One region of the Lapillicoccus jejuensis genome, then DNA from elsewhere that is predicted to be linked to it. Evidence: predicted binding sites of a transcription regulator. Region 1 holds the regulator's gene; each other region holds the start of a gene.
The links. Region 1 encodes LexA, which represses DNA repair genes until DNA is damaged. Its sites were predicted from a motif close to TCGAACANNTGTTCGA; they were not measured.
Positions count from the first base shown of each region.

Region 2: the regulator LexA is predicted to act here: its motif matches at 2,761-2,776, upstream of FB458_RS19365 (DUF222 domain-containing protein).
Region 3: the regulator LexA is predicted to act here: its motif matches at 6,908-6,923, upstream of FB458_RS16870 (HNH endonuclease signature motif containing protein).

Region 1 is NZ_VFMN01000001.1:97,585-108,105, forward strand. It holds gene FB458_RS00420 (FGGY-family carbohydrate kinase) at 1-212, shown strand, start outside; gene rhaD (bifunctional rhamnulose-1-phosphate aldolase/short-chain dehydrogenase) at 205-2,274, shown strand; gene FB458_RS00430 (sugar phosphate isomerase/epimerase family protein) at 2,300-3,157, shown strand; gene rhaI (L-rhamnose isomerase) at 3,159-4,358, shown strand; gene FB458_RS00440 (serine hydrolase domain-containing protein) at 4,298-5,608, opposite strand; gene FB458_RS00445 (LysM peptidoglycan-binding domain-containing protein) at 5,971-6,366, opposite strand; gene lexA (transcriptional repressor LexA) at 6,631-7,374, shown strand; gene FB458_RS00455 (Sir2 family NAD-dependent protein deacetylase) at 7,378-8,262, opposite strand; gene FB458_RS00460 (LysR family transcriptional regulator) at 8,422-9,384, shown strand; gene FB458_RS21515 (ComEC/Rec2 family competence protein) at 9,479-9,946, opposite strand; gene FB458_RS00465 (ComEC/Rec2 family competence protein) at 9,943-10,521, opposite strand, start outside.
Region 2 is NZ_VFMN01000001.1:4,176,033-4,186,553, forward strand. It holds gene FB458_RS19360 (HNH endonuclease signature motif containing protein) at 1-676, opposite strand, end outside; gene FB458_RS19365 (DUF222 domain-containing protein) at 775-2,730, opposite strand; gene FB458_RS19370 (O-succinylhomoserine sulfhydrylase) at 3,056-4,252, opposite strand; gene FB458_RS19375 (rhodanese-like domain-containing protein) at 4,252-4,665, opposite strand; gene FB458_RS19380 (zinc ribbon domain-containing protein) at 4,726-5,472, opposite strand; gene FB458_RS19385 (Nif3-like dinuclear metal center hexameric protein) at 5,481-6,359, opposite strand; gene FB458_RS19390 (DNA topoisomerase IB) at 6,393-7,436, opposite strand; gene FB458_RS22110 (BatC protein) at 7,552-7,842, shown strand; gene FB458_RS19400 (cupin domain-containing protein) at 7,843-9,120, shown strand; gene FB458_RS19405 (PIG-L deacetylase family protein) at 9,127-9,924, opposite strand; gene FB458_RS19410 (cobalamin B12-binding domain-containing protein) at 10,145-10,521, shown strand, end outside.
Region 3 is NZ_VFMN01000001.1:3,639,040-3,649,560, forward strand. It holds gene FB458_RS16835 (glycerate kinase) at 1-753, shown strand, start outside; gene allB (allantoinase AllB) at 750-2,087, shown strand; partial or broken gene FB458_RS16845 (bifunctional allantoicase/(S)-ureidoglycine aminohydrolase) at 2,167-3,012, shown strand; gene FB458_RS16850 (M20/M25/M40 family metallo-hydrolase) at 3,028-4,383, shown strand; gene FB458_RS16860 (DUF5703 family protein) at 4,495-4,680, opposite strand; gene FB458_RS21665 (hypothetical protein) at 4,722-5,225, shown strand; gene FB458_RS16870 (HNH endonuclease signature motif containing protein) at 5,260-6,900, opposite strand; gene FB458_RS16875 (aldo/keto reductase) at 7,001-7,945, opposite strand; gene FB458_RS16880 (LLM class F420-dependent oxidoreductase) at 8,019-9,068, shown strand; gene FB458_RS16885 (undecaprenyl-diphosphate phosphatase) at 9,391-10,245, shown strand; gene FB458_RS16890 (MaoC family dehydratase) at 10,318-10,521, opposite strand, start outside.

The DNA.
Region 1 (10,521 bases):
TCGGGGCCACCCTCCTCGCCGCGCTCGCCCTCGACCCGGCGACCGACCTGCCCGCCGTCGCGACGCGGCTGCTGCCGCCCGGTCACCGCGTCGAGCCCGCCGACTGGGAGACCGACGTCCTCGCGGCGTCGTACGACCGCTTCCTGGGACTGCTTCCCGACATTCACGACCCACGACCCCACCCCGCCGAAGGGACCGCCCGCCATGGCTGACCAGACCACGACCACCTCCCCCGCCGACGAGCTGCCGCAGGGGGTCCGCGACCTGCTCGCCCGCAGCAACCGGCTCGGGTCCGACCCCGCCGTGACCAACTACGGCGGCGGCAACACCTCGGCCAAGGTCACCGTGACCAACCCGGCCAGCGGCGACCCCGTCGAGCTGCTCTACGTCAAGGGCTCCGGCGGCGACCTCGGCACGCTCAAGGCCGGTGGCCTCGCGGTCCTCGAGCGGGACCGGCTCGTGGCCCTGGACCGCGTCTACCGGGGCGTCGAGCACGAGGACGAGATGGTCGGGCTGTTCTCGTTCTGCTCGTTCGGCCCCGGCGGGGCGGCGCCCTCCATCGACACCCCCATGCACGGCCTCGTCGACCACGACCACGTCGACCACCTGCACCCCGACTCGGTCATCGCCCTCGCGTGCGCCGCTGACGGCGAGAAGCTCGTCGAGGAGATCTGGGGCGGGGCCGTCGCGTGGGTCCCGTGGAAGCGACCCGGGTGGGAGCTGGGCAAGGCGATGCGCGAGCTGTCCGCGCGAGAGGGCGTCATCGGCGCTGTGCTCGGCGGGCACGGCCTCACCGCGTGGGGGGCGACGAGCGACGAGGTCGAGCAGCGCTCGCTGCGGATCATCCGCGAGGCGCAGGCCTACCTCGACGAGCGCTCGCTCGCCGAGCCGTTCGGTACGCTCGACCCGGCCCGGGCCCCGCTCGAGGCGTCGGCCCGCCGCGAGCGGGCGGCCGCGCTCTTCCCGCACCTGCGTGGCGTCGCCGCCCGCGACTCGGCCGCCGTCGGCCACTTCACCGACAGCGAGGTCGTCCTGGACTTCCTCGCTCGTGAGAAGTGCCACGACCTGGTCCACCTCGGCACGAGCTGCCCGGACCACTTCCTGCGCACCAAGGTGCGCCCGCTGCTGCTCGACACCGCGCCGGACGCCCCGGTCGAGCAGGTCGTCGCCCGCCTCGCCGAGCTGGAGACGGAGTACCGCGAGGAGTACCGCGCCTACTACGAGCGGCACGCCACGCCCGACTCCCCCGCCATGCGGGGCGCCGCCCCAGCCATCGTCCTCGTGCCCGGGGTCGGCATGTTCTCCTTCGGCGGGGACAAGCAGACCGCGCGCGTCGCCGGCGAGTTCTACGTCAACGCCATCAACGTCATGCGCGGCGCCGAGGGCGTGTCGACCTACGCGCCGGTGCCCGAGGCGGAGAAGTTCGCCGTCGAGTACTGGATCCTCGAGGAGCTCAAGCTGCAGCGTCGGCCGAAGCCCAAGGCGCACGCCGGCCGGGTCGCCCTCGTCACCGGTGGGGCGTCCGGGATCGGGCTGGCCACCGCCCGCGCGCTCGTCGACGACGGGGCGACCGTCGTCGTCGCCGACCTGTCGGCCGACGCCGCCACCGGCGTCGCCGCCGAGCTGGGCGGGCCGGACAAGGCGGCCGGGGTGGCGATGGACGTCAGCTCGCCCGCCGCGGTGGCGGCCGCGATGGTCGAGGCGGTCATCGCCTTCGGCGGCATCGACCTCGTCGTCAACAACGCCGGGATCACCCGCGCGGGATCGCTCGGCGACACGACGTACGAGGACTGGGACCTGCAGTACGCGATCATGCCGCGCGGGTCGTTCGTCGTGGCCAAGGCGGTGGAGCCGGTGCTGCGGGCGCAGGGCCTGGGCGGCGACATCGTCAACATCTGCAGCAAGAACGCCGTCTTCGCGGGTCCGAACAACATCGCCTACTCCTCGGCCAAGGCCGCGCAGGCGCACATGGTGCGGCTGCTCGCCGCCGAGCTCGGCGACCTCGGCGTGCGCGTCAACGGGATCAACCCCGACGGGGTCGTGCGCGGGTCCGGCATCTTCTCCGGCGGCTGGGGCGCGTCCCGAGCCAAGACGTACGGCGTCGCCGAGGAGGACCTCGGCAAGTACTACGCCCAGCGGACCGTGCTCAAGGAGGAGGTGCTCCCCGAGCACTGCGCCATGGCGGTCGTCGCCCTCACCGGAGGGCAGCTCCCGGTCACCACCGGGCTCATCGTGCCGGTGGACTCCGGTGTCCCGCAGGCCTTCCTCCGCTGACGACCACATCCCAGGAGACATCATCATGAGCAACAAGATCGGCGTCCACGCCCTCGTCTGGGTCGGTGGGTGGAGCCCCGAGCAGGCCCGCACCGCCATCGAGTCGACCCGCGAGGCGGGCTACGACCTCATCGAGCTGACCATGCCCGACGAGACCTTCGACGCGGCGATGACCGCGAAGCTCCTGCAGGAGAACGGGCTCGACTCGGCGTTCTCGCTCGGGCTGTCACCCGAGACCGACATCTCCAGCGACGACCCGCAGGTCGTCGCCCGGGGGCGCGAGTTCCTCGCCGGCGTGCTGTCGCTGGTCCGGGACACCGGGTCGTCGTACCTCGGCGGGGTGATCTTCTCCAAGCTGGGCCGGTACGACGCCCCGGTGACCGAGCGCGGGCGCGCCCACTCGGTGGAGTCGATCGCCTGGCTCGCCGACCGGGCCGCCGCCAGCGGGATCACGCTGGGCCTGGAGTTCTGCAACCGCTACGAGACCAACGTGCTCAACACGACCGAGCAGACGCTCGCCTTCATCGCCGACGTCGACCGGCCCAACGTCGTGGCGCACCTCGACGTCTACCACATGAACATCGAGGAGGTGTCGTTCTCCGGCGCCGTCCACGCCGCCGCCGACGCCGGTCGGCTCGGCTACGTGCACCTCGGGGAGTCGCACCGGGGCGCCCTCGGCACCGGCTCGGTGCCCTTCGAGGAGTTCTTCGACGCCCTGCACGAGGTGGGGTACGACGGCACGCTGACCTTCGAGTCGTTCTCCTCGCGGGTCGTGCACCCCACCCTGTCCAGCAACCTCGCCATCTGGCGCGACACGTGGGACGACTCCATGGCCCTGGCCGTGGACGCCCGCGAGTTCATCCGCCGGGGATACGGAGCCTGACGTGACCGACCAGCCCAGCGCCCCTGTCACCGGCGGCGACCCGCTCGCCGAGCTCGACGAGTTCTCGATCGAGCTGCCGTCGTGGGCCTTCGGCAACGCCGGCACCCGCTTCAAGGTCTTCTCCTCGCCGGGGGTCCCGCGCGACCCGTTCGAGAAGGTGTCGGACGCGGCGCAGGTGCACCGCCTCACCGGTCTGGCGCCGCGGGTGTCGCTGCACATCCCGTGGGACCTCGTGCCCGACGAGCGGGGCGGGTTCGACGCCCTGGCCGCGCACGCCCGCGAGGAGGGCGTGAGCATCGGCGCGATCAACAGCAACCTGTTCCAGGACGACGACTACCGGCTGGGGTCGCTCGCCCACCCGGAGGAGCGCGTCCGGGACAAGGCGATCGCCCACCACGCGCAGTGCGTCGACGTCATGCGGGCGACCGGGTCCCGCGACCTCAAGCTGTGGCTCCCCGACGGCACGAACTACCCCGGGCAGGACTCGCTGCGCGCCCGCCAGGACCGGCTGGCCGACTCGCTGCAACAGGTCTACGCGCTGCTCGACCCGGGGATGCGGCTGCTCATCGAGTACAAGCTGTTCGAGCCGTCGTTCTACTCGATGGACATCCCGGACTGGGGCACGTCGCTGACCCACTGCCTCGCCCTCGGCGACCAGGCCGTCGTCGTCCTCGACACCGGGCACCACGCCCCGAGCACGAACATCGAGTTCATCGTCATGATGCTGCTGCGCGCGAAGCGGCTCGGTGCCTTCGACTTCAACTCGCGCTTCTACGCCGACGACGACCTCATGGTCGGTGCGGCCGACCCGTTCCAGCTCTTCCGGATCCTCCACGAGATCGTCGAGCAGGACGCCCACCTGCCGTCGTCCGAGGTCAGCTTCATGCTCGACCAGTGCCACAACATCGAGCCGAAGGTCCGCGGGCAGCTGCGGTCGGTGCTCAACGTCGAGGAGGGGCTGGCCAAGGCGCTGCTCGTCGACGAGCCGGCGCTGCGGGCGGCGCACGAGGCGGGCGACGTCCTCGGCGCGAACGACGTCCTCATGGACGCCTACCGCACCGACGTCCGGGAGCGCCTCGCGGACCGTCGCGAGGCCCGCGGTCTGCCGCGGGACCCGGTGGCCGCATTCACGGCGTCCGGCTACCTCGAGCGGGTCAGCGCCGAGCGCGTCGGCGGGACCCAGGCGTCCTGGGGGGCCTGACCGAGGAGTCGTCCGTCCACCCCGTCCGGCCGTTCGCCCGCGGTCTGGCCGCCGGCGGTGACGGGCCGTGGGCAGCTCGCCGTGAACGCGTCGACGAGCACCTGGTTGGCGGCGACCGCGGACTGCGGGGTCGTCGTGCTGTAGTCCCGCCCGTTGTAGGCCACCGACGCCTGCCGGGTGCCGTCGGTGGAGGTGAAGACCACGGTGAGGGTGCCGAAGGTGGCGCCGTCGTGCCCGAAGAGCAGCTGGGGGCTCCCGTCGGCCGCGGGGCACGGGTCACCGACGGCGTAGATGCCCAGTCCGTAGCGCAGCGGGGTGGTGGTCCGGGGCGTGAGCATCTGCTGCAGGGAGCCCTTCGAGGTGAGCCGTCCTGCCATCAACGCACGGTAGAACCGGTCGATGTCGGACGCGTTGGCCACCACCGCGCCGGCGGAGGAGAACGAGGTCGACCCGAGGTCATCGAGGATGCCGGGCGGGTCACCCCACAGCGCGACGTCGGACAGGTGCGCGCCGTCGTACGTCGGCCCGTTCATCGGAAAGCGCGCGGAGCCCATCCCGGCGGGCGCGAACACCCGTTGGGCCAGCAGGCTCCCGACGCTGCGGTGCGTCGCCGCAGCGAGCATCATCCCGACCACGACGTAGTTGGTGTTGGAGTAGGAGAACGAGGTGCCGGGCGTGAACGACCACGGGTCCGCCAGCGCCGCGGCGACGAGCTGCTGGTCCGTACGACGCGTCGCGAGGACCGTCTCGACCTGCTCCGGGGTCTGCGCCGTGCGCAGCAGGGCCGTGAGGTAGTCGGGTAAGCCGGAGCGGTGGCTCAGCAGCTCCTCCAGGGTGACGTCGCCGTGCGCGCCCAGCAGCCCGGGCAGGACGTCGTCGACCGTCGTCGACAGGCTCCAGTGCCGGCGGTCCACCTCCTGCATGGCGAGGGTGGCGACCATCGCCTTCGTCACGCTGCCGACCCGCACGGTGTCGAACGGCTGGGCCGCCGACCCGGTCGACGGGTTCCGCACCCCGGCGGCCCCCTTCCACCAGTCGCCGCCGCGGGTCGTGCTCGCTGCGACCACGCCGACCGCTCCGGCGTCGACGACCGCCTGCAGGTCCTGCTGCAGACGCGCCTGAGCGGCCGGGCGCCGGTCGTGCGCCGTGGCGGTGCTCGCGGGGACAGCAGGCTTCGGGACCGGAGGCGTCGGCGCCGCGGTGGCCGCCGCCGCCGGGACACCCAGCGCCAGGATCGCGAGCACGGTCACGGCAGAACGCCATCCCCGGCCCCAGGTGCGCGCGGGCCGTCCTCCGGGTGTCGCCGTCATCGTCCTTCTCCCCTCCATCACGGACGGCGGGTGAGCACCCCGCCACCTCCCTTCCTACCGACCGAGGGAGTGCGACGGATCCCTCCCGCGGCGGAGGCGGCTCCCCATCACGAGGGAGGAGCGACGGTGCCGCCCGGTGGGCGGGGCGGCACCGTCTCCCTCAGGGACGTCGTGTCACGGGGTCGAGTCGTGACGCGGTCCCGGGACCCGGCCCTCCGCGCGGACGTCGCGGAGCCCGGGATGAACCGCCGGCAGGGCGGTCGGGTCGAGCAGAGGGGTGGACGAGCAGCGGGGGAGGGTGCTCAGGGCAGGGCCGGGATGGCGAGGCGCTGCCCCGCGTGCACCTGGAGCGAGCTGAGCCCGTTGGCCAGCTGAATCTGCGCGACGCCCTCGTCGACGGGCAGGCCCGGCAGCTCGTGGGCGGCGACCTGCGACAGCGTCTGCCCCGAGGAGACCGTCACGGTGTGGTCGATGGTCGCCGCGGCGGACCCGGCGCCCAGCACGCTGACGAGCAGGACCACTCCCAGGGTGACGGCCGAGGCGAGGACGAGCAGCCGGCCGAAGCGGGTGATCCGCAGCGGGGCGGACGCGGCGCGGGCGGCGCGGCCGGTCGGGACGAGCCGGAGCTCGGGGCGACGCGACGGGGCGCCCACCAGGTCGGTGGCGGGGGCGACGGACCAGACGGCTGCTGCGCTCATCGATAGCTCCTCAGGGGCGGGGACGAGGCCGGTCGAACGGGTGTGCGATCGAACGCCTGTCCAATTTGTAGCACGCGTGTGCGAGAAAGTCGAGACACGCGTCGAACAGGTGTTTGGCACGCTCGTTCGAAGGTCGTAGTCTCTGGCCATGGACGAGAGTCCATCACCGACCACCGACAGAGCACCCCCGCCGGCCGCGTGACCCCGCCCTGACCTGCGGGAACGCGCTCCCCGGCACCGCAGACGAGAGACCGAGGAGCAGGGATGGCACAGGTGCACGAGATGCCCGAGCGGGGCCAGGGCGACGGCCTCACGGTCCGTCAGCGGCGTGTGCTCGAGGTCATCCGCAACTCGGTCGACCGTCGGGGCTACCCGCCGAGCCTGCGCGAGATCGGCGAGGCCGTGGGCCTGACCAGCCCGAGCAGCGTCGCCCACCAGCTGTCGACCCTCGAGCGCAAGGGGTACCTGCGCCGCGACCCGAACCGGCCGCGCGCCATCGAGGTCGTCTCCCCCGACGCCGCCCCCGAGGAGCGGGGCTACCGCTCGGGTGACGCCGGCACCCGGCAGATCATCGACAGCCAGGGGCTGCTCGAGACGCCGTCGGACGAGACGGGCTCGGGGGACGCGCGCCCGGCGGCGTCGTACGTGCCCGTGGTGGGGCGGATCGCCGCCGGCGGTCCGATCCTCGCGGAGGAGGTCGTCGAGGACGTCTTCCCGCTGCCCAAGCAGATCGTCGGCGAGGGGTCGCTCTTCCTGCTCAAGGTCGTCGGCGACTCGATGGTCGACGCGGCCATCTGCGACGGCGACTGGGTCGTCGTGCGGCAGCAGCCGACCGCGGACAACGGCGACATCGTCGCGGCCATGCTCGACAACGAGGCGACGGTCAAGACGTTCAAGCGCACCGACGGCCACGTGTGGCTCATGCCGCACAACCCGGCGTACACGCCCATCGACGGCGACCACGCGACGATCCTCGGCAAGGTCACGGCGGTCCTGCGCCGGGTGTGACGCTCAGGCGACGGCGGCGGCCAGCCTTGTGAGCGTCTCCCCCAAGGGGCCGTGGAGCCGGATGGTCGCCTCGCCGTCGCCGCGGCTGGGGCCGGCCGTGACGATGGCCACCGGCTTGCCGTCGCGGTGGGCCCGCCGCACGAAGCGGTAGCCGCTCATCACCGCCAGCGACGAGCCCAGGACCAGCAGGCCGCGGGCCCGGTCGACCGTGTCGAAGGCGTGGGCGACGGTCTCCTTCGGGACCGACTCGCCGAAGAAGACGACGTCGGGCTTGAGGGTGTCGCGCCCGCAGACGAGGCAGGCCTGCAGGTGGAAGGTCGTCACGAGGTCGTCGTCGAGGACGATGTCGCCGTCGGGCCGGATCTGGCTGGTGACGCGCGAGGCGTCCCCCGCGACGGCGAGCACCCGGTCGGCGAACCCGGGGTTGGCCAGCGCCATCCGCTCGTGCAGCGCCACCCGGGAGCTGCGGTCGCCGCAGGTGAGGCAGACGACCCGATCGAGCGTGCCGTGCAGCTCGAGGACGTCGTGGGCACCGGCCTCCTGGTGCAGTCCGTCGACGTTCTGGGTGACGATCCCGGTGAGACGGCCGCTGCGCTGGAGCGCGGTGACGGCGCGGTGACCGGCGTTCGGGTGCGCGCGGGTGAAGCGCTGCCAGCCGATGAAGCTGCGGGCCCAGTAGCGCTGGCGGGCGGCGGAGGAGCCGCTGAACTCGTCGTACTGCATCGGCATGACGCGCCGGGTGCCGTCCGGGCCGCGGTAGTCGGGGATCCCCGACTCGGTGCTGAGCCCGGCCCCGGTGAGGACGGCGACCTCGCCGGCCCGGACGAGGCCGAGGAGCTCGTCGAACGACCCCGGACCCTCGACCGCGCCCCCCTCCGCCGGTCGCAGCACCCAGGAGGGGCGTGCGGAGGCGGGGCGGATCACCCCCTCAGTATCGCCCGGCACCCGACCCGACGAGGGTCGGCCCTACCGGACCCAATCCCTACCTCCATGACGATCTCGTGGCGAACGGACCGTCGGCATAACGCGGCGTTATAGAATCCGCCCATGATCGACGCCGCCGGACTGAGGGTCATGCGCGCCATCGCCGAGGAGGGCAGCTTCACCGGGGCGGCCACCGCCCTGGGCTACTCGCAGCCCGCCGTCTCGCAGATGGTGCGACGGCTCGAGCAGCGCACCGGAACGGTGCTCGTCGAGCGCATCGGCCGTCAGGTGCGGCTCACCGAGGCCGGCCAGGTCCTCGCCCGTCACGCGGTCGGCGTGCTGGCCGCCCTCGACGCGGCCGAGGAGGAGGTCGCCGCGATCGCCGGACTGCGCTCCGGCCGGGTACGGCTCATGGCGTTCCCGTCGTCGTCGGCGACGCTCGTGCCCCGGGCGCTGTCGCTGGTCAGGTCGCGCTTCCCCGACGTGTCGGTGAGCTTCAGCGAGGCGGAGCCGCCCGAGGCGCTCGCCGCGCTCCGCGCGGGTGACTGCGACCTCGCGGTGACGTTCGCCTACGAGCAGGACGAGGTGCCGGCGTCCGAGGACCTCGACCTGTTCGTCTCGACCGTGCTGCTCGAGGACGAGGTCCGCCTCGCCGTCCCCCGCAGCCACCCGCTGGCCGAGACCGGAGAGGTCGACCTGGCCGACGTCGGCTCCGAGTCGTGGATCGCCGGGTGCCCCCGGTGCCGGGGTCACCTGCTGGCCCTCGCCCGCCGGTCCGGCTTCTCCCCCACCGTGTCCTACGAGACCGAGGACTACGTCGCCGTGCTCGGTCTCGTCGGCGAGGGCCTCGGCGTCGCGCTCGTGCCCGACCTCATCCTCGCCGCCGCCAAGCACGACGGGGTGGCGACCCTCCCCCTCAAGCCCGCGTCGCGACGGGTCATCACCGCGGTGACGACCGAGGACCTCCAGCGCGTGCCCGCGGTCAGGGCCACCCTCGAGGCGCTAGACGAGAGCGCGGCCGCGCACCGCCGGGCCCGCCCCGTCGCGGTGCCGTCGCTCATGCCCGCCCCCGCCTACCACATCTGAGAACCGCTCCACCCGAATCGGATTCGGTCCGCTCGGCTCGTGTCACGACCCGAGCCGAGCGGACCGAATCCGATTCGTGTGGGTCGCGCCGGGGTCAGCGGGAAGTGACGTAGCGCAGCCCGCCGTGGTCGCCGAGGACGGCGATGTCACCCGACTGGTCGGTGCGCAGGACCTGGAAGCCGTCGCCGCGGAGGGCCGTGACGGTGGACGGCGCAGGGTGTCCGTAGTCGTTGTCGGCCCCGACGCTGACGAGGGCGAGCGGGGCGTGGGTGGCGGCGTACAGCTCGTCGTCACGGTTGGCCGAGCCGTGGTGGGCGACCTTGACGACGTCGAAGCCGTCGGCGAGGAGCGCCGGCTCGGTCCGCAGAGCCCGCAGCAGCTCCGCCGCCGCCTCGCGCTCGACGTCGCCGAGGAGCAGCAGCCGCAGCCCGTCGACGTCGACGGTGAGGACGACCGACGCGTTGTTCGGCACCGACCCGGCCCGGATGACCCGGGCCGGCCACCACACCCGCGCCTCGATCCCCGGCCACGCGAGCCGGTCGCCGGCCCACACCCGGGTCACCGGGACCCCCGCGGCACGGGCCTCGGCCACCACGTCGCGCGCGCGGTCGGCGGGTTCGTCGACGGGTCGACGAGCAGGGCGCCCACGGACCGCCCGCGCAGCACGCCCGGCAGCCCGTCGACGTGGTCGGCGTGGTCGTGCGTGAGGACCACGGCGTCGACCCGGGTCACCCCGAGCCGCCCGAGGCACCCGTCGACGGCCGCCGGGTCAGGCCCGGTGTCGACGACGACCACCGTGCCGGCGGCGCTGCGCAGGACCATCCCGTCGCCCTGGCCGACGTCGCACATGACGTAGCGCCACCCCGGCGGCGGCCAGGTCAGCCGGGCCGTCGGCGCCCCGGCGGCGAGCCCCAGGAGGGCGCACGCCGCCACGACCGCCGGCCGGCGGCGGCCGTGGTGCAGCAGCCACGGCCCGGTGAGGACGACGACGAGGCTGAGCGCCGCGAGGCTGAGCGCCCCGCCGGCGCCGCTCGGCCACGGGACGCTGCCCCAGGGCAGTCCCGCCCCCGCCCGGGCGACGGCCGCGATCCCCAGGGTGGGCAGGGCGGGCAGCCAGGCCGCCCACGCGGCGAGGGG
Region 2 (10,521 bases), 4.1 Mb from region 1:
CGGCGCGGTCGGTGGGTCGGTCGGGGTGGGTGTCGTAGGTGTGGCCCAGGGGTGAGGTCCAGGTGCAGGTGCCGTCGGGGTGCAGGTCGTACCGCCAGGGGGTGTGGGTCTTGAGGCGGTGGTGGCCGGTGCAGAGGGCGGCGAGGTTGGTGGCGGTGGTGGGTCCGGTCGGGTAGGGCTGGACGTGGTCGAGCTGGCAGCGGGTGGCGGTGGTGGTGCAGCCGGGGAAGCGGCAGTGGCCGTCGCGGGCGCGGACGGCGCGGGCCAGGGCGGCGCCGGGTCGGTAGGTGGTGGGGTCGTGGGTGGTCAGGGTGTCGGTGTCGGGGTGGCAGCCGTGCAGGCGCAGGCGGGTGTCGGGGTCGGCGAGGAGCCGGACGATGGCGTCGGGCAGCAGGACCCCGACGCGGGGGTGCTCGACCCCGATCACCCACGGCAGCAGCGAGGACGGATCTGCCGTCGGTGGCCGAGGGGCGGACGCCGTCGGGGGCGCCGGTGTCGCCAGGTGGTGCGGGTCGGGCTCCGTCCCCGGGGAGGTGGGACGGTCATCGACCAGCTGCAGGTGACGTCGGGCTCGGATGACGGGCATGCCGTGGACGAGGACGAGGTGCTCCTCGGGCTCCAGGAACGGGCTGTGGCGCAGCACCGCCTGGACGCGGGCGACCAGGTCGCTGCGCACGTGGTGCAGGCGGTCCGGCGCGCGGTCAGCAACGGGCTCAGCGACCAGCTCGACCGGGCAACCCCCTTTCTCGGCGACACGCTCGGCGTCCGGCTCGGTCAGGCAGTCCACACTGTCGGCGTCCGGCTCCACGAGCGGCACGGCAGCCGGATCGACCGGGCGATCCAACGGCTCGGAGACCGGCTCGGAGACCGGCTCGCAGACCGGCTCGGAGACCGGCTCAACCGGTCGATCTTCGTTCTCGATGATCGGCTCGGCGTCCGGCTCGGCGTCCGGCTCGGCGTCCGGCTCGGCGCGGCGTCCGGCTCGGCGTCCGGCTCGGCGTCCGGCTCGGCGTCCGGCTCGGCGTCCGGCTCGGCGTCCGGCTCGGCGTCCGGCTCGGCGTCCGGCTCGGCGTCCGGCTCGGCGTCCGGCTCGGCGTCCGGCTCGGCGTCCGGCTCGGCGTCCGGCTCGGCGTCCGGCTCGGCGTCCGGCTCGGCGTCCGGCTCGGCGTCCGGCTCGGCGTCCGGCTCGGCGTCCGGCTCGGCGTCCGGCTCGGCGTCCGGCTCGGCGTCCGGCTCGGCGTCCGGCTCGGCGTCCGGCTCGGCGTCCGGCTCGGCGTCCGGCTCGGCGTCCGGCTCGGCGTCCGGCTCGGCGTCCGGCTCGGCGTCCGGCTCGGCGTCCGGCTCGGCGTCCGGCTCGGCGTCCGGCTCGGCGTCCGGCTCGGCGTCCGGCTCGGCGTCCGGCTCGGCGTCCGGCTCGGCGTCCGGCTCGGCGTCCGGCTCGGCGTCCGGCTCGGCGTCCGGCTCGGCGTCCGGCTCGGCGTCCGGCTCGGCGTCCGGCTCGGCGTCCGGCTCGGCGTCCGGCTCGGCGTCCGGCTCGGCGTCCGGCTCGGCGTCCGGCTCGGCGTCCGGCTCGGCGTCCGGCTCGGCGTCCGGCTCGGCGTCCGGCTCGGCGTCCGGCTCGGCGTCCGGTTGGGCGTCCGGCTCGGCGGTGGGCCACTCCGTGAGCGGCAGTGTGAGGTCGACGGTGGTGGTGACCGTGGCCTGGCCCAGGACCAGCGCCACGAGCGCGTCGGCCCGAGCGGCTTCGACACCGCGCCGACGCGGACGGGTCCCGTCGTCCGCCTCCGCCCGCGGCCCGTCGTCTCCCACCTGGTCTCCCACCTGGTCGGGGTCGCGGAGCCGGGACGAGGCGGCGGTCTCGTCGGCGCGCAGGATCTCATCCGCCAGCGCGTCGATCACCGCCCACATCGCCAACGAGTCCTCGCTTCGCAGCACCGCCGACCACGACGACACCCCCGGCTCCAGCCCGGCCCGCACCCGCACGTGCCGGCCCTCGAGCGCCGCCGCCGTGTGCCGGCGCAGACCGTCCGGGTCGACGTCCGCGGCGACCTGAGCGACCCGCTGCCGCAGCGCCGGCGTGGCCAGGTCCGGCAGCCGCCGCCGGTAGCGCCGCTTCCCCAGCCCCGGGTGCACCGCGACCAGGTCGAACTCCCCCCGCTTGTTCACCGCGACCAGCTGCGCCTGCCCGGCCACCACCCGCGCATGGTGCCCCGACAGCCGCCCGGCCCGGGCCAACGCGAACGTCTCCGGCAACGACCCGACCAGCATCCGCGCGTCCTCGAGCACGCCCTCGGTCGCCCGGGGCGACAGCTGCAGCACCGGCAGCAACGTCGCCGCCGTGTCCTCGTGCGCGGACAGCGCTCCCCGCAGCCGCTGCGGAGCGCCGTCCAGCCCCCGCTCGCGCCGGTCCGCCGCCCACTGCTCCTCCAGCGCCTCGACCGCCTCCTCGTCCCGCCGCGCGAGCGCCTCGATCGCCGCGACCTGCGCCGCGTCGACCACCGCCGACAACCGTCGGCACAGCTCCACCACCGCCACCGCCGACAACCGTCGGCACAGCTCCACCACCGCCACCGCCTCCCCCGACGGCAGCGCCAGGAGCTCCCTGTCGCCCAACGCGCCGAGACCGGCCGCCACCGACCACGGGGATAGCGCACCGTCGGCGACGTCCTGAGCCATGGTCGAGAAGGCGGCGCGCTCGTCAGCGCACTGCTCGCGCTCCTTGCGTGTCACCGCCTCCAGCATGGTTCCTCCGTCGCTAGTTCGAACTGGTGTTCGAATTCTACGCGCTGGAGACGTTCCGGACAAGGGTGCGACGCAGCCCTGGGGACAACGCCTTCGACGGCGCGCTCACCGCCAGGCGGCCATCCGTCTGCTCGATGTGGGCCGCGAACAGCCCCACCTCAGTACAGCGATCTGCGCGCTCCGGGCGATGCGTCCGCACCGACCAGGCATCCGCACCGACCAGGCACCGGTGCCGCGTCCGTGCGGACGCAACCCACCGCGACGCGTCGTCCGTCCGCACCGACCAGGCACCGGTGCCGCGTCGGTGCGGACGTCAGACCGCGCGCAGCGCGCGCTCGAGGTCGTCGACGAGGTCCTGCGGGTCCTCCAGCCCGACGGACACCCGGATCGTCCCGTCGGTGATCCCGACGGCCGCGCGGGCCTCCGGGGACAACCGCCGGTGCGTCGTCGTCGCGGGGTGGGTGACCATCGACTTGGCGTCGCCGAGGTTGTTGGAGATGTCGATGACCTCCAGCGCGTTCATGAAGCGGAACGCCTCCGCCTTGCCGCCGTCGAGGAAGAACGTCACGACCGTCCCTCCCCCGGTCATCTGCGCCCGGGCCAGCTCGTGCTGCGGGTGAGACGGCAGCCACGGGTAGAGCACCCGCGTCACCGCCGGGTGCGCCTCGAGCGCCTCGGCCACCCGCAACGCCGCGGCGGCCTGCCGCTCGACGCGCAGCGACAGCGTCTCCAGACCCTTGACCAGGGTCCACGCGCTGAACGGCGACATCGACGGCCCGGTGTGCCGCATGAGGTTCTTCACCGGTCCCCCGACGAAGTCCGCCGGCCCGAGCACCGCCCCGCCGAGCACCCGCCCCTGGCCGTCGATGTGCTTCGTCGCCGAGTAGACGACGATGTCCGCGCCCTGCTCCATCGGCCGGCTGAACACCGGCGTCCCGAAGACGTTGTCGACGACCACCTTCGCGCCGGCCGCGTGCGCGAGCCGCGACACCGCCGCGACGTCGACGAGCTCCTGCATCGGGTTGCTCGGCGTCTCGAAGAACACCGCGGTCGTCGGCTCGGCCAGCGCCGCGCGCCACTGCTCGAGGTCGGACCCGTCGACGAGGACGGTCTCGACCCCCCAGCGCGGCAGGATCTCGTCGACGATGACGAAGCACGAGCCGAAGAGCGCCCGGGACGACACCAGTCGGTCGCCCTTCCCGAGCAGCGCCGCGAGCGCGACGAAGACCGCCGCCATCCCGGACGCCGTCGCGTAGCAGGCCTCGGCGCCCTCGAGCAGCCGCAGCCGCTCCTCGAACATCGCGACGGTCGGGTTGCCGTACCGGCTGTAGACGAACCGGTCGACCTCCTCCGTGAACGCCGCCTCGGCGTCCTCGGCGGTCGCGTAGACGAACCCGCTGGTGAGGAAGAGCGCCTCGGAGGTCTCCTCGAAGCCGCTGCGGGTCAGCCCGCCGCGCACCGCCAGCGTGTCGGGCCGCAGCCCCCGTACGGCGTCGTCGGCGCCGGCCATCAGCCCTGCCTCCAGGGCAGCCCGGCGACCTTCCAGCCCGACACGGTGCGGTGCCCGGCCGGGTCGTGCGGCCCCTCGAAGCCCTCGAGCACGTTGTACGACGCCGCGAACCCGGCCGCCGTCGCCGCCTCCGCCGCCGCGACCGACCGCACCCCGGAGCGGCACAGGAAGTAGAGCGGCGCGTCCTCGCCGACCCCGGCCGCCCGCAGCTCGTCGAGGAAGGACGGGTTCGGTGCCCCGTCCGGGAAGCGCACCCACTCGACCGTGACGACCGGCTTGCCGACGTCGCCGAGGTCGGGCAGACCGACGTACGTCCACTCGGCCCGGGTCCGGACGTCGACGAGGACGGCCTGCGGATCGGACCGGAGGGCGTCGTACGCCTCCTGCGGGGTCACGTCACCGGCGTAGCTCATGCCCTCGAGGATAGGGACGCCGTCCGGCACCCGAGACGACGAGTCCGCGCCGTGGACGCGTCAGGCCGGCAGGCCGCTCTCGGCGGTGCGGACCATGATCCGCCCGCACTCCTCGCACCGCACGACGTCGTCGGCCGCCGCCCCGGCGATCCGGTTGAGGTCGACCTGGTTGAGCTCGAGCCGACAGCCGCCGCACCGGCGCTGGGTCAGCTCGGCGGCCCCGACGCCGCCGCTGGAGCGGCGCACCTTCTCGTAGAGGGCGACGAGGTCGTCCGGCAGCTCCGGCGCGATCCCCGCCCGGCGCTCCTGCACCTGCTGCTCCTCGGCGGCCAGCGTGCCGAGGGCGGCGTCGCGCGCCTGCTCCAGCTCCGTGAGCGAGCCGGTGAGGTCGGCGCGGGACGCCTCGAGGACGGCGGCCCGCGAGGCCAGCTCCTCGGCCCGCTCCATCACCTCCAGCTCCTCGTCCTCGAGCTCGCTCTGCCGGCGGCCGAGCGACTCCAGCTCGTGCTGGAGCGCCTGCAGGTCCTTGGCGGTCCCGGTCCCGGCGTCGAGCCGCGCCTGGTTGCGGGCGGCGCGGTCGCGGACGAGTTGCACGTCGGCCTCCGCCTTCTCGACCTCGCGCTGGACGTCGCTGACGGCCGCCTTCGCCGCGGCCAGGTCGAGGTCGAGGTCCTCCCCCTTGGCCTTCAGCAGGGCGATGTCCTTCAGCTGCGGCAGGGTCGCCCGGGCGTGCGCGATCTGGTCGAGCCGGGTGTCGACGGCCTGCAGGTCGAGCAGCCTGCGCTGGAGGGCGGGGTCGGCCTTCACACCGGTCCTTACGTGTCGAGTGCGGCGTCGTCGCAGGCCGCGTTGGCCCCGACGACGAAGGTCCACGGCTCGGTCCGCAGGCGGGAGACGTGGGTCTCGACCCTATCCCCCAGCTCGGCCCGCAGCTGCCGCTCCGCCTGCTCCAGCCACACCGACTCGCTGGCCCAGTGGCCGGCGTCGACGAGGAACGGCCGGCCGCCGCGGGTCTGCTCGCGCTCCTCCAGCACCGGGTGGTGACGCAGGTCGGCGGTGACGTAGACGTCGGCCCCACTGCGTCGCACCACCTCGAAGCGGTCGTCGCCCGACCCGCCGACGACGGCGACCCGCCGTACCTCGGCGTCCGGGTCACCGCTGACCCGTAGCCCGCCGACCGTCGCCGGCAGCGCCGCCGCGAGCGCCTCGACGAAGGCCCGGAGCGTCACGGGGGAGGCCAGCTCGCCGACGCGTCCCAGCACGAGCGGCTCGCGCTCGGTCCACGGCTCGAGCGGCTGCGGGTCGAGCACCCCGCACGCCCGGGCCAGGGCGTCGCAGACCCCCGGCTCGGCGACGTCGGCGCTCGTGTGGGCGCAGTAGAGCGCGAGGTCGCCGACGACCGCCCGGGTCACCGTCTCCCCCTTCGCGCTCGCGGTGGCGACCGAGTGGATCCCGCGCAGCAGCAACGGGTGGTGGGTCAGCAGCAGGTCGGCGCCGGCCTCGACGGCCTCGGCCACGACGGCCAGCGTCGGGTCGACGGCGAGGTGCACCCGGCGCACCGGCTGGGCCAGGTCGCCGGTCACGAGCCCGACGGCGTCCCACGACTGCGCGGTCGACGGCGGCCACAGCCGCTCGACGACCTCCACGACCTCACCGAGGGTGTACGCCGCCCCGTCGGCCCCTGTCCCGTTCACGTCTCCGACCCTGCCACACCGGACCGACAGCGCTCAGCGCACGCCCCGCTCGAGCAGCCGCAGCACCGACCGCTCGAGCGCCGACCGCCCCCGGGTCGCCGCGAGCTCGCCCCGCTCGAGCCGGGCGATGTCGGCCTTGGTGAGGTTGCGCCGTAGGGCCGCCTGGATGGTCCGGCCGACGGCGAAGGCGTCGAGCACCCCGGGGTCGACGTACGACGCCCGGGCGACGGACACGGTGTTGCCGAGGTGCTCGGCGACCATGGCGATCGCCTCGCGCTCGGCCTTGCGGCGCTCCCGCTCCGAGACCGGCGGCGGCGTGACCCGGGCGAGGGCGGCGGCCGCGGTCACCGTGGCCGCCCAGGTCCGCAGGTCCTTGACGGTGAAGTCCTCGCCCGCGAGCCGCTTGAAGCCCTCGTTGATGTCGGAGCCGTGCAGGTCGTGCCAGCCGCCGGCGTCCTCCCACCGCATGAGGTGCTCGCCCGGCTGCTGCTTGCGCTTGAGCGAGCGCACCAGTGCGGCGAGCGGTGGGTCGGTGAGGTCGGCCTCGCGGTGCTGGCCCGACTTGGCCGGGTAGGAGAACCGGACGACCTCGCCGGACACCCGCACGTGCTCGGGCAGCAGCGTCGCGATGCCGTGCGAGCCGTTGGTCTCCTCGTACTCCTCCCCACCGGTGCGGAACATCCCGGCGTCGAGCATCCGCAGCGCCCCCGCGACGACGCGCTGCTTGGTCAGCCCGCGCCCGCGCAGGTCGCGGGTCACCGACGCCCGCACCTCGGGCAGCTCGCGGGCGAGGCGCCGTACCCGCTCGTGCTTGGCCTGGTCGCGCTGCTCGCGCCAGGCCTGGTGGTAGAGGTACTGCCGCCGGCCCTTGACGTCCGTCCCCACGGCCTGGATGTGGCCGTTGGGGTGCGGGCTGATCCACACCTCCTGCCAGGCGGGCGGCACGACGAGCGCGCTGATGCGCTCCTTGGTCGCCGGGTCGACGAGGGTGCCGTCGACGCCGACGTACGAGAAGCCCTTGCCGCGCCGCACGCGAGAGATGCCCGGTCCGTGGGGGTCGCTGCGCCGCAGTCGCATGCCCGCGTCCTACCCCGCGCGGAGCGGACGGGAAACGCCGCGTGGGGAACCCACCGGCTGGGTACGGGCGGGTCGGCACACCCGTGCCGCCACTTCGATGACGAGGAGAGCCGCGATGACCGACATCACCGACCCGATGGACGAAGGCACCGCCGACGGCGGGGCGAACCCGGCCGGCCACGACGGCGGCGCCGACGGCGGCGCGGGCGAGGGCACCGCGGACGGCGGGGCGAACCCGGCCGGCCACGACGGCGGCGCCGACGGCGGCGCGGGCGAGGGCACCGCGGACGGCGGGGCCAACCCGGCCGGCCACGACGGCGGCGCCGACGGCGGCGCGGGCGAGGGCACCGCGGACGGCGGGGCCAACCCGGCCGGCCACGACGGCGGCGCCGACGGCGGCGCCTGAGTGTCCGCTCCCACGAGCACCGGGGTGTCCGTCCGTCAGGGCGGGCACCCCGCGCTCGAGCGCCTGCTGTCGGTGCCCGTCGACGAGTTCGCGACCCGCTGCTGGGGTCGCGAGCCGCTGCTGTCCACGGCGGCCGAGCGCGGCGCCGCGGGGCGGGGCGACACCTTCCTCGACCTGCTCAGCCCCGCTGCGGTCGACGAGCTGGTCTCGCAGCGCGGGCTGCGCACCCCGTTCCTGAGGGTCGCGCGGGGCGGGACGACGTACGCCGACCGGCAGTTCACCGACGGCGGCGGCGTGGGCGCCGCGATCGCCGACCAGGTCAGCGACGACAAGCTGCTCCACCTCTTCGCCGAGGGCGCGACCCTCGTCCTGCAGGGCCTGCACCGCTCCTGGCCCGCCGTCACCGCCTTCTCCCAGCAGCTGGCCGAGGACCTCGGCCACCCGGTGCAGGCCAACGCGTACGTCACCCCGCCGCAGAGCACGGGGTTCAGCGACCACTACGACGTCCACGACGTCTTCGTCCTGCAGGTGTCGGGCGAGAAGCGCTGGCGCATCCACGCGCCCGTGCACCCGCTCCCCCACCGCGACGAGCCGTGGACCGACCACAAGGCCGCCGTCGAGGCCGCGGCCACGACCCCCCCGGTCATCGAGGCGACCCTGCGCCCCGGCGACTGCCTCTACCTCCCGCGCGGCTACCTGCACGCCGCCACTGCGCTCGGTGGGGTGAGCACGCACCTCACCCTCGGCGTGCACGCCTGGACCGGCCGGCACCTCGCCGACGAGCTCGTCGCCCAGGCCGTACGACGCGCCGCCACCGGCCGCGCCCTGCGCGAGCCCCTGCCGCTCGCCGTCGACCTCGGCGACGCCGACGAGCTGCGCCCGCACGTCGAGCAGGTGCGCGACGAGCTGGTCGAGACGCTGCGGACGATGTCGGGCGCCGACCTCGCCGCGGCGCTGGCCCGCACCGTGCGCCGGACCCAGCGGGCGGCCCCGGTCGGACCGCTCGCGCAGACCGAGGCGGCGCGCGCGCTGGCCGACGACGCGGTCCCGGGCCACGACGCGCCCATCGCGCTCGCGCTCCGTGCCCACCTCCAGGCGCGTCTCGTCACCGCCGAGAACGGCCTGCGGCTGGTCAGCCGCGCGGCGCCCGTCGACCTGTCCGACGCCGAGGTCGACGCCGTACGGCGGCTCCTGGCCGAGCGGGTCGCCGACGTCGGGTCGCTGGGGCGGGACCTCGCCCGCCGCCTGCTGCTCGCCGGGGTCGTCGTCCCCGGCTGAGGACTCCTAGGCGGCGGCCGGGTCGAGGAACCAGCCCGTGACCATGCCCTCGGGACGGCCCGGCTCGAGGTAGAACTCCTCGCCGAAGGCGATGGCGAAGACGGCCGGGGGCATCTGCAGCATCATCGCGACGTCGGTCTGGCTGGCGTGGCAGGCCAGCGCCTCCCGCTTGCGGGGGACGTCGTCGCCCAGCTCGAGACGCCAGTGCAGCTCGGCCTCGGGCGTGCCCATCGGGTTGCCGTCGTCGCCGGCCCCGTCGGGGTCGAAGCCGTCCATCCCGGCCTCGACGGCCATCGCGTGCAGCGCGCGCATCCGGTCGCGGTTCATCGTCGCCTCGAGGTAGCGCGGCGCGCGCCGCGCGAGCTCGGCGGCCCGCTTCGTCACCCGGTGGACCATGACGTGGTCGGGGTGGCCGTAGCCGCCGTGCCAGTCGTACCCGACGACGACGTCGGCGTCCTCCTCGTCGAGGACGTCGGCGAGGCGCCGCGCGGCCTGCTCGAGGTCGGCCCGGGCGAAGGCCCCGTCGGCGGCGTTCTGCTCCCAGCCCGTCATGCCGGAGTCGGCGTACCCCAGCCACACCAGCCGGGCCGCGCCGGTCACGCGCGCCGACGCCTCGGCCTCCGCGCGCCGTCGCTGGACGACGGTCTCGCCCGGGGCCAGGTCGTCCGGGACGGCGCCGTGGTCGCCGTTGGTCGCGTAGACGACGACGACGCGGTGCCCCTCCCGGGTCGCCCGCAGCATCGCGCCGGCGGTGCCGCTGCCCTCGTCGTCGGGGTGGGCGTGGACGAAGACCAGAGTGCTCACCACCCGATCATGTCAGTGACCGCCGACACCCCCTCCCCGTTCGCCCCCCCTCCGACCGGCGGGTTGTGTAGCGCCCACCCAGAGGGGTATGTCCCCGGTACGGAGTCAGATGGTCTCCCGGGTGGCCCCTGTCCGAGCTCCGGCGGTTTCAGCACGCGAGACCGCCGGAGTGCCCGGGCCGGAGGCGGCGGATCTCACGCCGGGATGAGAGACTGCACCGGTGAGCGATGTTGTGCAGGGCAACGGTCGCGGGGACGACACCGTGGCCGACGACGGCATCGACTGGGACGACCACGCCGGCCGCGGCCTGGAGATCGTCACCCGTCTGCACGCCCTGCTCGACGTCGACGACACGCCGTCCGCCGGGCGGCTCGTCGACGAGGTCCTCTCGCGCATGGAGCTCGCCGACGCCGTCTCGTCGGTGCTCATGCCGTTCCTGCGGCACGTCGGCGCCCGGTGGGAGAGCGGCCAGCTCAGCGTCGCCCAGGAGCACTGGGCGAGCCAGCTGGTGCGCAACCGGCTCGCCGGCCTCTGGGACCGGGTGAGCGTGACCGACGGCCCGGTCGCGCTCGTCGCCTGCCCTCCCGGTGAGCGGCA
Region 3 (10,521 bases), 3.5 Mb from region 1:
AGCACGGACGGCGGCGCCGGTCTCGTGTCCGCGCTGGGGGCCCGGGTGCTCGGCCCCGACGGCGCGCCGGTGGCCGACGGCGGCGCGGCGCTGCAGGACGCCGTACGCCTCGACCTGTCCGGGCGGCACCCGGCCCTCGCCGAGGCCGACCTCGTCGTCGCCTGCGACGTCGACCGGCCGCTCACCGGGCCGACCGGCGCGGCCGCCGTCTTCGGCCCGCAGAAGGGCGCCGGTGCGGCCGACGTCGCGGTCCTCGACGCGGCGCTGGGGCACTGGGCCGACCTCGTCGCCGACGCGACCGGCGGCCCGGACCACCGCGACGACCCCGGCGCGGGGGCCGCGGGCGGCGTCGGGTTCGGCGCGGTCGCCGTCCTCGGCGCCCGGCTCGCGCCCGGCGCCCCGCTGCTGCTCGCCCTGACCGGCCTCGACGCGGCCCTGGCCCCGCTCGGCCCCGACGACCTCGTCGTCACGGGGGAGGGGTCGCTCGACGCGCAGACGCTGCACGGCAAGGCGCCCGCCGGGGTCGCCGCCGCGGCGCGGGCGCACGGCGTGCCGGTCGTCGCGGTGTGCGGGCGGCTGGCCCTCGACCGGGCCGGGCTGGACGAGGCGGGGCTCGCCGCGGCCTACGCCCTCACCGACCTCACCCGGGACGAGGCGACCCTGTACGGCGACCCGGAACCGCTGCTCACCGAGCTCGGCCGACGGCTCCTGCGTGACCACCTCGGCCGCCGGCCGTACGGTGACCTCTCGTGAGCGACCTCGTCCTGCGCGCCCGCCGCGTCGTCACCCCGCGGGGGGAGCGCGCGGCCACGGTCGTCGTCGAGGACGGCCGGATCACCGCCCTCCTGCCGTACGACGCCCCGCCGCCGGACGTCGCCGGCCCGCCCGTCGAGCTCGCCGACGACGAGGTCCTGCTGCCCGGGCTGGTCGACACCCACGTCCACGTCAACGAACCCGGCCGCACCCCGTGGGAGGGCTTCACGACGGCGACCCGGGCGGCGGCGCGCGGCGGCGTCACGACGATCGTCGACATGCCGCTCAACAGCATCCCGCCCACGACCACCCTCGCCGGGCTGCGGGCCAAGCAGGAGGCGACGACCGGCCAGACCTGGGTCGACGTCGGCTTCTGGGGCGGGGCGGTCCCGGGCACCACCGCCGACCTCGGACCGCTGCACGAGGCGGGCGTGTTCGGCTTCAAGTGCTTCCTGCTGCCCTCGGGCGTGGACGAGTTCCCGCCCCTCGACGCGTCGGGGCTGGCCACCGCGCTGGCCGAGGTGGCGCAGCTCGGGTCGCTCATGGTCGTCCACGCCGAGGACCACGACGCCATCGAGCACGCGCCGGCGCCGTCCGGGCCGCAGTACGCCGGCTTCCTGCGCTCGCGCCCGCGCGACGCCGAGGACCTCGCGATCCGGCGGCTGGTCGACCTCGCGCGCGCCACCGGAGCCCGGGTCCACGTGCTGCACCTCAGCAGCAGCGACGCGCTGCCGATCGTGCGCGCCGCCAAGGCCGAGGGGCTCGCCCTCACCGCCGAGACCTGCCCGCACTACCTGACCTTCAGCGCCGAGGAGGTGCCGGCCGGGGCGACGCAGTTCAAGTGCTGCCCGCCGATCCGCGAGGCCGGCAACCGCGAGTCCCTGTGGGCCGGGCTCGCCGACGGGACGGTCGACCTCGTCGTCACCGACCACTCGCCGTGCACCCCCGACCTCAAGCACCTCGACACCGGCGACTTCGGCACCGCGTGGGGCGGGATCGCCTCGCTGCAGCTGGGGCTGGCGGCGGTGTGGACCGGCGCGCGGGCCCGCGGGCACTCGCTCACCGACGTCGTGCGGTGGATGGCGCAGGCCCCGGCGCAGCAGGCGGGTCTCCTTCGCAAGGGCGCCGTCGAGGTGGGCCGCGACGCCGACCTCGTCGTCCTCGCGCCCGACGAGACGTTCGTCGTCGACCCGGCCCGGCTCGAGCACCGCAACAAGGTGACGGCGTACGCCGGCCGCGAGCTCACCGGCGTCGTGCGCCGGACCTACCTGGCCGGCCGAGAGGTCGACCTCGACGCGCCCCCGCGCGGGCGCCTGCTGAGGAGAGGCGACTGAGATGTCCGGAGAACCTGCTACCCACGATCCTGCTTCCCTTGCTACCACTTCCAGCGCTACGACCTCCCGAGAAGCGACCTACTTCGCGCCGCGCGGTGGTCTTCCCCCGCAGACCCAGCTGACGACCGAGCGCGCCCGGTTCACGACGTCGTACGCCGTCCTGCCGGCCCGGACGATGACCGACATCGTCACGAGCCGGCTGCCGCACTGGACCGGGATGCGGATGTGGGTCCTGGCGCGGCCGCTGAGCGGCTTCGCCGAGACCTTCTCGCAGTACGTCGTCGAGGTCTCCCCGGGCGGTGGCAGCGACCGGCCCGAGCTCGACCCGGGGGCCGAGGCGGTGCTGTTCGTCGTGGACGGCGAGCTCGAGCTCACCGTCGGAGGGAGCGAGGGCGACGGCGCCGGCGGTGAGGGGGCGTCGTACGGGCTGGGGCCGGGGGGCTACGCCTTCCTGCCCCCGGGGGAGCGCTGGACGCTGCACAACCGGTCGGCGGCGACGGCGACCTTCCACTGGATCCGCAAGGCCTACGAGGCGGTCGACGGGGTGGACGCGCCGGAGGCCTTCGTCACGAACGAGCGGGACGTCGCCCCGACGCCGATGCCGGGGACGGACGCCTGGTCGACGACGCGGTTCGTCGACCCGGACGACGTGCGCCACGACCTGCACGTCAACATCGTCACGTTCGAGCCGGGCGGGGCCATCCCGTTCCCCGAGACGCACGTCATGGAGCACGGGCTCTACGTCCTCGAGGGCAAGGCCGTCTACCTGCTCAACGAGGACTGGGTCGAGGTCGAGGCGGGCGACTTCATGTGGCTGCGCGCCTTCTGCCCGCAGGCCTGCTACGCCGGGGGGCCGGGCCGGTTCCGCTACCTGCTGTACAAGGACGTGCACCGGCACGCGCACCTCGGTCGGTTCGCGCGCTGACCTAGGGTGGGGAGCATGGCCGACACGAGCACCAGCACCGGCACGTCCGACCTGCGCCCCGAGGACGAGGTGGCCCGCATCTGCGCCGACCTCATCCGCATCGACTCGAGCAACTACGGCGACGGGTCGGGGCCGGGGGAGCGCAAGGCGGCCGAGTACGTCATGGGCGAGCTGACCGAGGTCGGGCTCGACCCGGTGCTGCTCGAGAGCGAGAGCGGCCGCGCCAACGTCATGGTGCGCCTCGAGGGTGCGGACACCTCGCGCCCCGGGCTCGTCGTGCACGGCCACCTCGACGTCGTCCCCGCGAACGCCGCCGACTGGCAGGTCGACCCGTTCGGCGCCGAGGAGCGCGACGGGTGCGTGTGGGGTCGCGGCGCGGTCGACATGAAGGACATGGACGCGATGATCGTCGCCGCGATCCGCGACCTGGCGAGGACCGGGGCCAAGCCGGCGCGCACGACGACGTTCTGCTTCTTCGCCGACGAGGAGGCCGGCGGCACCAAGGGCTCGCACTGGGCGGTCGAGCAGCACCCTGAGTGGTTCGAGGGGGCCAGCGAGGCGGTCAGCGAGGTCGGCGGCTACAGCGTCACGGTGCCTCGCCGCGACGGGGCGGGCGAGCAGCGGGCGTACCTGCTGCAGACCGCCGAGAAGGGGATCGCCTGGCTGCGGCTCACCGCCCGCGGGCGCGCCGGGCACGGCTCGGTCCCCAACGACGAGAACGCCGTCGTGCGCCTGGCGGAGGCGATCGCCCGGATCAGCGCGCACCCGTGGCCGCGCCGGTACGTCGCCTCGGTGCAGGGTCTGCTCGACGGCCTGAGCGACCTCACCGGGATCACGCACGACACCGACGACGCCGCCCTGGAGCGCCTGCTCGAGGCGATCCCCGGAGCGGCCGGCTTCGTGCGGGGGACGCTGCGCGACACGGCGAACTTCACGATGCTCGACGCGGGCTACAAGCACAACGTCATCCCGCAGACCGCGTCGGCGAACCTCGACTGCCGGTTCCTGCCGGGTCACGAGGACGAGCTGATGTCGACCGTGCAGCGGCTGGCCGGCGAGTTCGTCGACGTCGAGGTGCTGCACCGCGACATCGCCCTCGAGGCGCCGTTCGAGGGGTCGCTCGTCGACGCGATGAAGGACTCGCTGCTCAGCGAGGACCCGGATGCGGCGGTGCTGCCGTACTGCCTGTCCGGCGGGACGGACAACAAGGCCCTGCAGCTGCTCGGGATCACCGGCTACGGCTTCGCGCCGCTGCGGCTGCCGGCCGACCTGCTCTTCGCGCCGATGTTCCACGGCATCGACGAGCGGGTGCCGGTGGAGTCGCTGCGCTTCGGGGCGCGGGTGCTGCGCACCTTCCTCGACCGCGCCTGACCGTCGAGCGGCGTCGGGTCGCAGGCCGGGTCGCAGGCCGGGTCGCAGGCCGGGTCGCGGGTCGGGTCGCGGGTCGGGTCGCGGGTCGGGTCGCGGGTCGGGCGGTGCGGCTCAGGCCGTGCGACGCACCCGGATGATCTTGCGGCGCAGCCAGGCCTTGCGCAGACCACCGATGTAGACGACGCTGCGCGCGAGCTCCCACTGGCCGTACTCGGCGTGCTCGCTCAGAGCACGCCGGACGTCGGAGCGCGACACGGTGCGGGGGAAGCTCAGGACGCGGTACTCGTACTCAGTCATCGTGAGACCCATTCTGTCCCACGAGCCGCTACGGTCGAGACATGACCGCCGACCCGCGTGCCGCGCTGTCCCTGCTCGTCGCTGCACTGGAGCGTCACCTGGAGGTCGCCACCTCCCGGCGTGACCCCGACGACCCGGCGGTCGTCGCCGCCGCCCTCGACCTCGCCGACGCGTTCGACGACTACGACGAGGCCCTCTTCCTCAACACCGAGGTCATGACGCCGCTCGTCGTCGACGCCGACGACGACGAGGACGACGAGGACGAAGAAGACGACGACGACGAGGACGACGACGACTTCGACGGGGACGTGGACGACGCCGCCGCCGGCGGGGTCTACTCCGGCCTCGAGGACGACGACCTCGACTACGGCGACGACGCGGACGACGACGACGACGCGGACGACGACGCTGACGACGACGACGATGACGACGCGGACGACGACGCGGATGACGACGACGACGATGACGACGACGACGCGGACGACGACGCGGACGAGGACCACCCCGGTGCCCGCCGGCCCACCTCGCCGGACCCGACTCGCTGACCGACCCCGCCGCGGCGCCCGCTCGCCCTCCTGCTCAGGTCGCCACCGACGGGTCACCTCCTGATCCGTCCCCGCCGTGGTCCGACGACACCGTGGGCCGGGACCCGTCGTCGTGCCAGCGGCCCTCGGCGATGAGGTCGAGCACGCTGGTCAGCCGGTGAGGGACGGGTGCGGGGCCCCGGCCCGGCGGGTCCCCCGAGGTCACCTCCGGGGCGTCAGGACGCACGTGCTCACGCCAGGCGTCGGCGCGGGCGAGATCGTCGTTGGTGGGCAGGTCGACCAGGCGCAGGTGCAGGACGTCGCCGCTCGGGCCGGCGTACGGAACCCCCTCGCGGTCCACGGCGTCGACGACGGCCGGCAGCGGACCGAGCCGCCGTCCGTGCGCGTCGGTGAACGTCAGAGGGTGTCGACCCCCGGTCCCGACCGGGCCCGGGGGCGAGGTCTCGCCCTGCGGTGACGCCGACATCGTCAGTGTCGGGTCACCCGACATCCTGTACTCGCCCCGGTGGTGGGCGTCGTGGTGGCGAGGACACAGGCACACCAGGCGGTCGAGATCGGTCCGTCCGCCGTCGGCCCAGTGGTCGAGGTGGTGCACCTCGAGGTGCCTGGTGGTCGAGCAGCCCGGGTACCGACAGCCGCGGTCGCGGTCCTCGACGAGCCGCCGGGTGCGGTCGGGCACGATCCGCAGCGCGCGACCGACGCTGATCGGGACCCCGTCGCGCTCGTGGACCGCCTGGGCCGTGCCGTCGCACGCGAACCGGGCCGCGAGGGAGGGCGGGATGGCTCCCCGACCGTTGACCCACGCGCCGTCGGCGGTGAGGTGCACGTAGACGCGGTAGTGCTCGCGCCGGGACCCGGAGGAGCACGAGGCCAGCGAGCGGCGGGCGAGCTCGGTCATCGCGTCGGCCAGCGTCACGCGCGGTCGTCGAAGGACCTCGTCGGTCGGCGCGGTGCCGGGCGTCGCCCCGGTCGACGCCGCGTCCTGCGGGTCCGCGCCGGTGGCCAGCCGGAACAGCGCGTCCTTGGCCTCGAGCAGCGCCTGCTCGACGAGCGCCCCGACGTCAGACGGCGCGTCGTACCGCAGGAAGAAGCGGCCGTCCGCGTGGTGCATCGCCAGCGACGGCTCGGCCGCCGCCCACGCGGGGCTCCCGACGGGGGGAGCGGTCCCGTCGGACGGACTCGGAGCGGACACCGGCTCGTCCGCCACCGGCTCCTCCGCCACCGGTTCCTCGACCGAATCGGGGGAGACGGGCTCCTCGCTGAACCGGTACCGCGAGAGCGCCCGCCGCAGCTGCGGCACCGTCGCGTGCACCGCGAGCTCGGCCGCCGCTCGCTCGTGGTGGGCGGGGACGTGCCGGGCCACGACGACGGCCTGGTCGAGCGACAGGCCGCCGTCGTCCAGCGACGTCGCCACGGTCGGCAGCTCGCCTCGGCGACGGGCGAGGGTGACGACGTCCCGGGCCCGGGACGGGGACACCCCGACACGCAGGACCAGCCAGTGCTCGGCCGAGACGACGCCGCCCCCGGCCCACCGGTCGCCCTCGAGGAGCCGGACGGTCAGCGCGACGAGGTCCGCGTGCGCCCGGTTGAGCCGACCCGCCACCTCGGCGGCCAGCACCAGCAGGTCGTCCACGGGCGGGGCAGGCAGCGGGGTGGCGAGCGCGAGGGACGACATGCGTTCATCGAACACCTGTTCGAATCAGGGCGCAACGAGCCGAGCGCCCAAGGGACCCGATGCGGCTTTCGTCCCTTTCGGCACCGGCCGCCCATGCCGGTCAGCCCGCCGCCGACACCTCGTCCAGTGCCTCGACGAGCTCCGCCGGCAGCTCGAGCTCCTCGCTCGCCAGCGACGTCCGCAGCTGGCCGACGGTCCGCGCGCCGACGACCGGCGCGACCACGCCCGGCCGGTCCCGCACCCATGCCAGGGCCACCTCGGTCGGCGTCACCTGCAGCCCGCGCGCCGCCGTCGCGACGGCGTCCGAGATCCGCATCGCCCGCTCGTCGAGGTACCGCTCGACGAACCGCGGGAACGCCGCCGACCCGGCCCGGGACCCGCTCGGCACCCCCGAGCGGTACTTCCCCGTGAGGATGCCGCGCCCCAGCGGCGACCACGGCAGCAGCCCGAACCCGAGCGACGCCGCGGCCGGCGCGAGATCCGCCTCGGGCGCGCGGTGGATGAGCGAGTACTGCACCTGGTCGGCCACCATCGGCAGCCCCTCGCGCTCGAGCAGGCTGAGCGTGCGGGCGGCCTGCCAGCCGCGGTGGTTGGACACGCCGACGTACGTCGCCCGTCCGGTCGCCACCGCGTGGGCGAGCGCCTTGACCGTCTCCTCGAGGGGCACCTCGTCGCTCCAGGTGTGCACGAGCCACAGGTCGACGTGGTCGGTACTAAGGCGGCGCAGCGAGGTGTCCAGCTGCCGCAGCAGCTCGCGCCGCGACGTGTCCCGGACCCACCCGTCGGCGCGCTCCTCGAGCCCCGACTTCGTGCACAGCACCACCTCGTCCCGGGGCACGACGTCGCCGAGGAGCGAGCCGAGCAGCTCCTCGGAGGCACCGGCGCCGTACGGGAAGGCGGTGTCGACGAGCGAGCCGCCGGCCTCGACGAACGCGGTCAGCTGGTCGCGCGCGTCCTCCGCGTCGACCGTCGAGCCCCACGTCATCGTGCCGAGCCCCAGCCGCGAAACCCGCAGACCGGACCGACCGAGAGCTCTGTGGCGCATGTCTCGCAGGCTATCCCGCACCGTCGCGGGCTCGCCCTCGTGCCCGCTCGCCGCGCCGGATAGCCTGCGGACCATGCGACTGGGAATCAACCTCGGCTACTGGGGCTCGGGCAACGACGCCGACAACGTCCTCCTCGCGCAGGAGGCCGACCGGCTGGGGTACGACGTCGCGTGGGTCGCCGAGGCCTACGGCTCGGACGCCCCCACGGTGCTCTCCTGGGTGGGGGCGAAGACCGAGCGGATCGGCCTCGGCGCCGCCGTCATGCAGATCCCCGCGCGCACGCCCGCGATGACGGCGATGACCGCCGCCACCCTCGACACCCTGTCCGGGGGCCGCTTCCACCTCGGCCTCGGCGTCTCCGGCCCGCAGGTCTCCGAGGGCTGGCACGGCGTGCCCTTCGCCTCGCCGCTCGGTCGCACCCGCGAGTACGTCGACATCGTCCGCGCGGCCCTGCGCCGCGAGACCGTCGCCTACGACGGGAGGCACTTCACGCTGCCGCTGCCCGACGGTCCGGGCAAGGCGCTCAAGCTCACGGTCCACCCCGTGCGCGAGCACATCCCCGTCTACCTCGCCTCGGTCGGCCCGAAGAACCTCGAGCTCGCCGGCGAGATCGCCGACGGGTGGCTGGCCATCTTCTTCAGCCCCGAGCACTCCGGGGAGCTCGTCGAGTCGGTCCGCACCGGTGCCCGCCGCGCCGGCAAAGGGGCCGACGGCGGCGACCCGCTGGCCGGGTTCGACATCGTGCCGACCGTCCCCGTCGTCATCGGCGACGACGTGCAGGCCTGCGCCGACCAGGTGCGGGCGTACGCCGCCCTCTACGTCGGCGGGATGGGCTCGCGCGAGAAGAACTTCTACAACCAGCTCGCGGTGCGGATGGGCTTCGAGGAGGCCGCCGCCGAGATCCAGGACCTCTACCTCGCCCGCCGGCACCGCGACGCCGCGGCCGCCGTCCCGTTCGAGTTCCTCGACGCGACCGCGCTGCTCGGGCCGAAGGAGCGCATCCGCGAGCGGGTGCAGCGGTACGCCGACGCCGGGGTCACCACCCTCACGGTGTCGAGCACGGCGCCGACCACCGACGAGCGGCTCGACGTCGTCCGCACCATGGCGGACGTCCTGTCCTGAGCACCCGTCCCCCCGGGTCCGTCGCGCGGCCCGGGGACCGCCCCGGCCGCGGGGGGAGCCGGGGCGGTCGTCCGGTGGGGGAGTCGGACGTCCACCGCCCCTGCCGCGGCGTGCCGTCCTCCCTACTGTGACGCCTGACGGCACCGACGGCGACCGCTGGGGACGCCTCAGCAGGGGCAGGAACCTGTCACGGGGTCGTCATCCCTCCTCGGCGGGTCCCTCAGCCCCGCCTCAGCGGGCGTGCGCGAGGATGGGCGCCGTCACGCGCCCCGATCCACCACCACCCCCGCCACCACCCCCCGACCGAGAGCGACCTGCTGACGTGTCCGACCTGTCCTACACCGCCGCCGTCGTCCTCGGGATCGTCGAGGGGCTGACGGAGTACCTGCCGGTCTCCTCGACCGGCCACCTCACGGTGGCCGAGAAGCTGCTCGGGCTGCAGGTCGACGACCCGGCGGTGACCGCCTACACCGCGATCATCCAGCTCGGCGCGATCGCCGCGACGGTCCTGTACTTCTTCCGCGACATCGTGCGCCTGCTCGTGGCGTGGGTGCGCGGTCTCGCCTCGGCGGAGGCCCGCCGGCACCACGACTACGCGCTGGCCTGGGCCGTCATCGTCGGGTCGGTGCCCGTCGGCGTCGTCGGTTTCCTGGGCAAGGACCTCGTGTCCGGTCCGCTGCGCAGCCTGTGGGTCGTCGCGGTGGCCCTGATCCTGTGGAGCGGCGTCATGGTCGTCGCCGAGCGGGTGCACGCCCGTCGGGCGGCGACGTCGGGGGAGCGCGGCGAGGGGGACGTCACCGTCCGTGACGGCCTGCTCATCGGCCTGGTCCAGTGCTTCTCGCTCGTCCCGGGCGTCTCGCGCTCCGGCGCGACGATCTCGGCCGGGCTGCTGCGCGGCCTCGACCGCGTCACCGCGACCCGCCTGTCGTTCTTCATGGCCATCCCCGCGCTCACCGCCGCGGGTCTGTACGAAGCCGCCTCGACCGACCTCAGCGCGCTGGGCAAGGGGCAGATGGCCGTCGGCATCGTCATCGCGTTCGTCGTCGCCCTGGCCTCGATCGCGTGGCTGCTGCGCTTCGTCGCGCACCACACCCTGACCTGGTTCGTCGGCTACCGCATCGCGGCCGGCGTCGTCATCGCCGCGCTCCTGCTCGCCGGCACGGTCACCGCGACCTGAGTCACCGCGTGCGTCCGCACCGGTGCGGCACCGGTGCCGCACCGGTGCGGACGCGGGGGATGCCCTGCGGGCTCAGCCGGCCATGACGTAGAGCACGTCGGCGACGCAGACCGGCTTGTCGCCGCCGTCGCGCTCGACGACGAAGGTGATGCTGGCCTGCGTCCCGACGGGGATGTCCTTGACGGCGGTGAGCGTCGCCGTGGCGCGCACCCGCGAGCCGACCGGCACCGGCGAGGGGAAGCGGACCTTGTCGGCGCCGTAGTTGACGCCCATCGT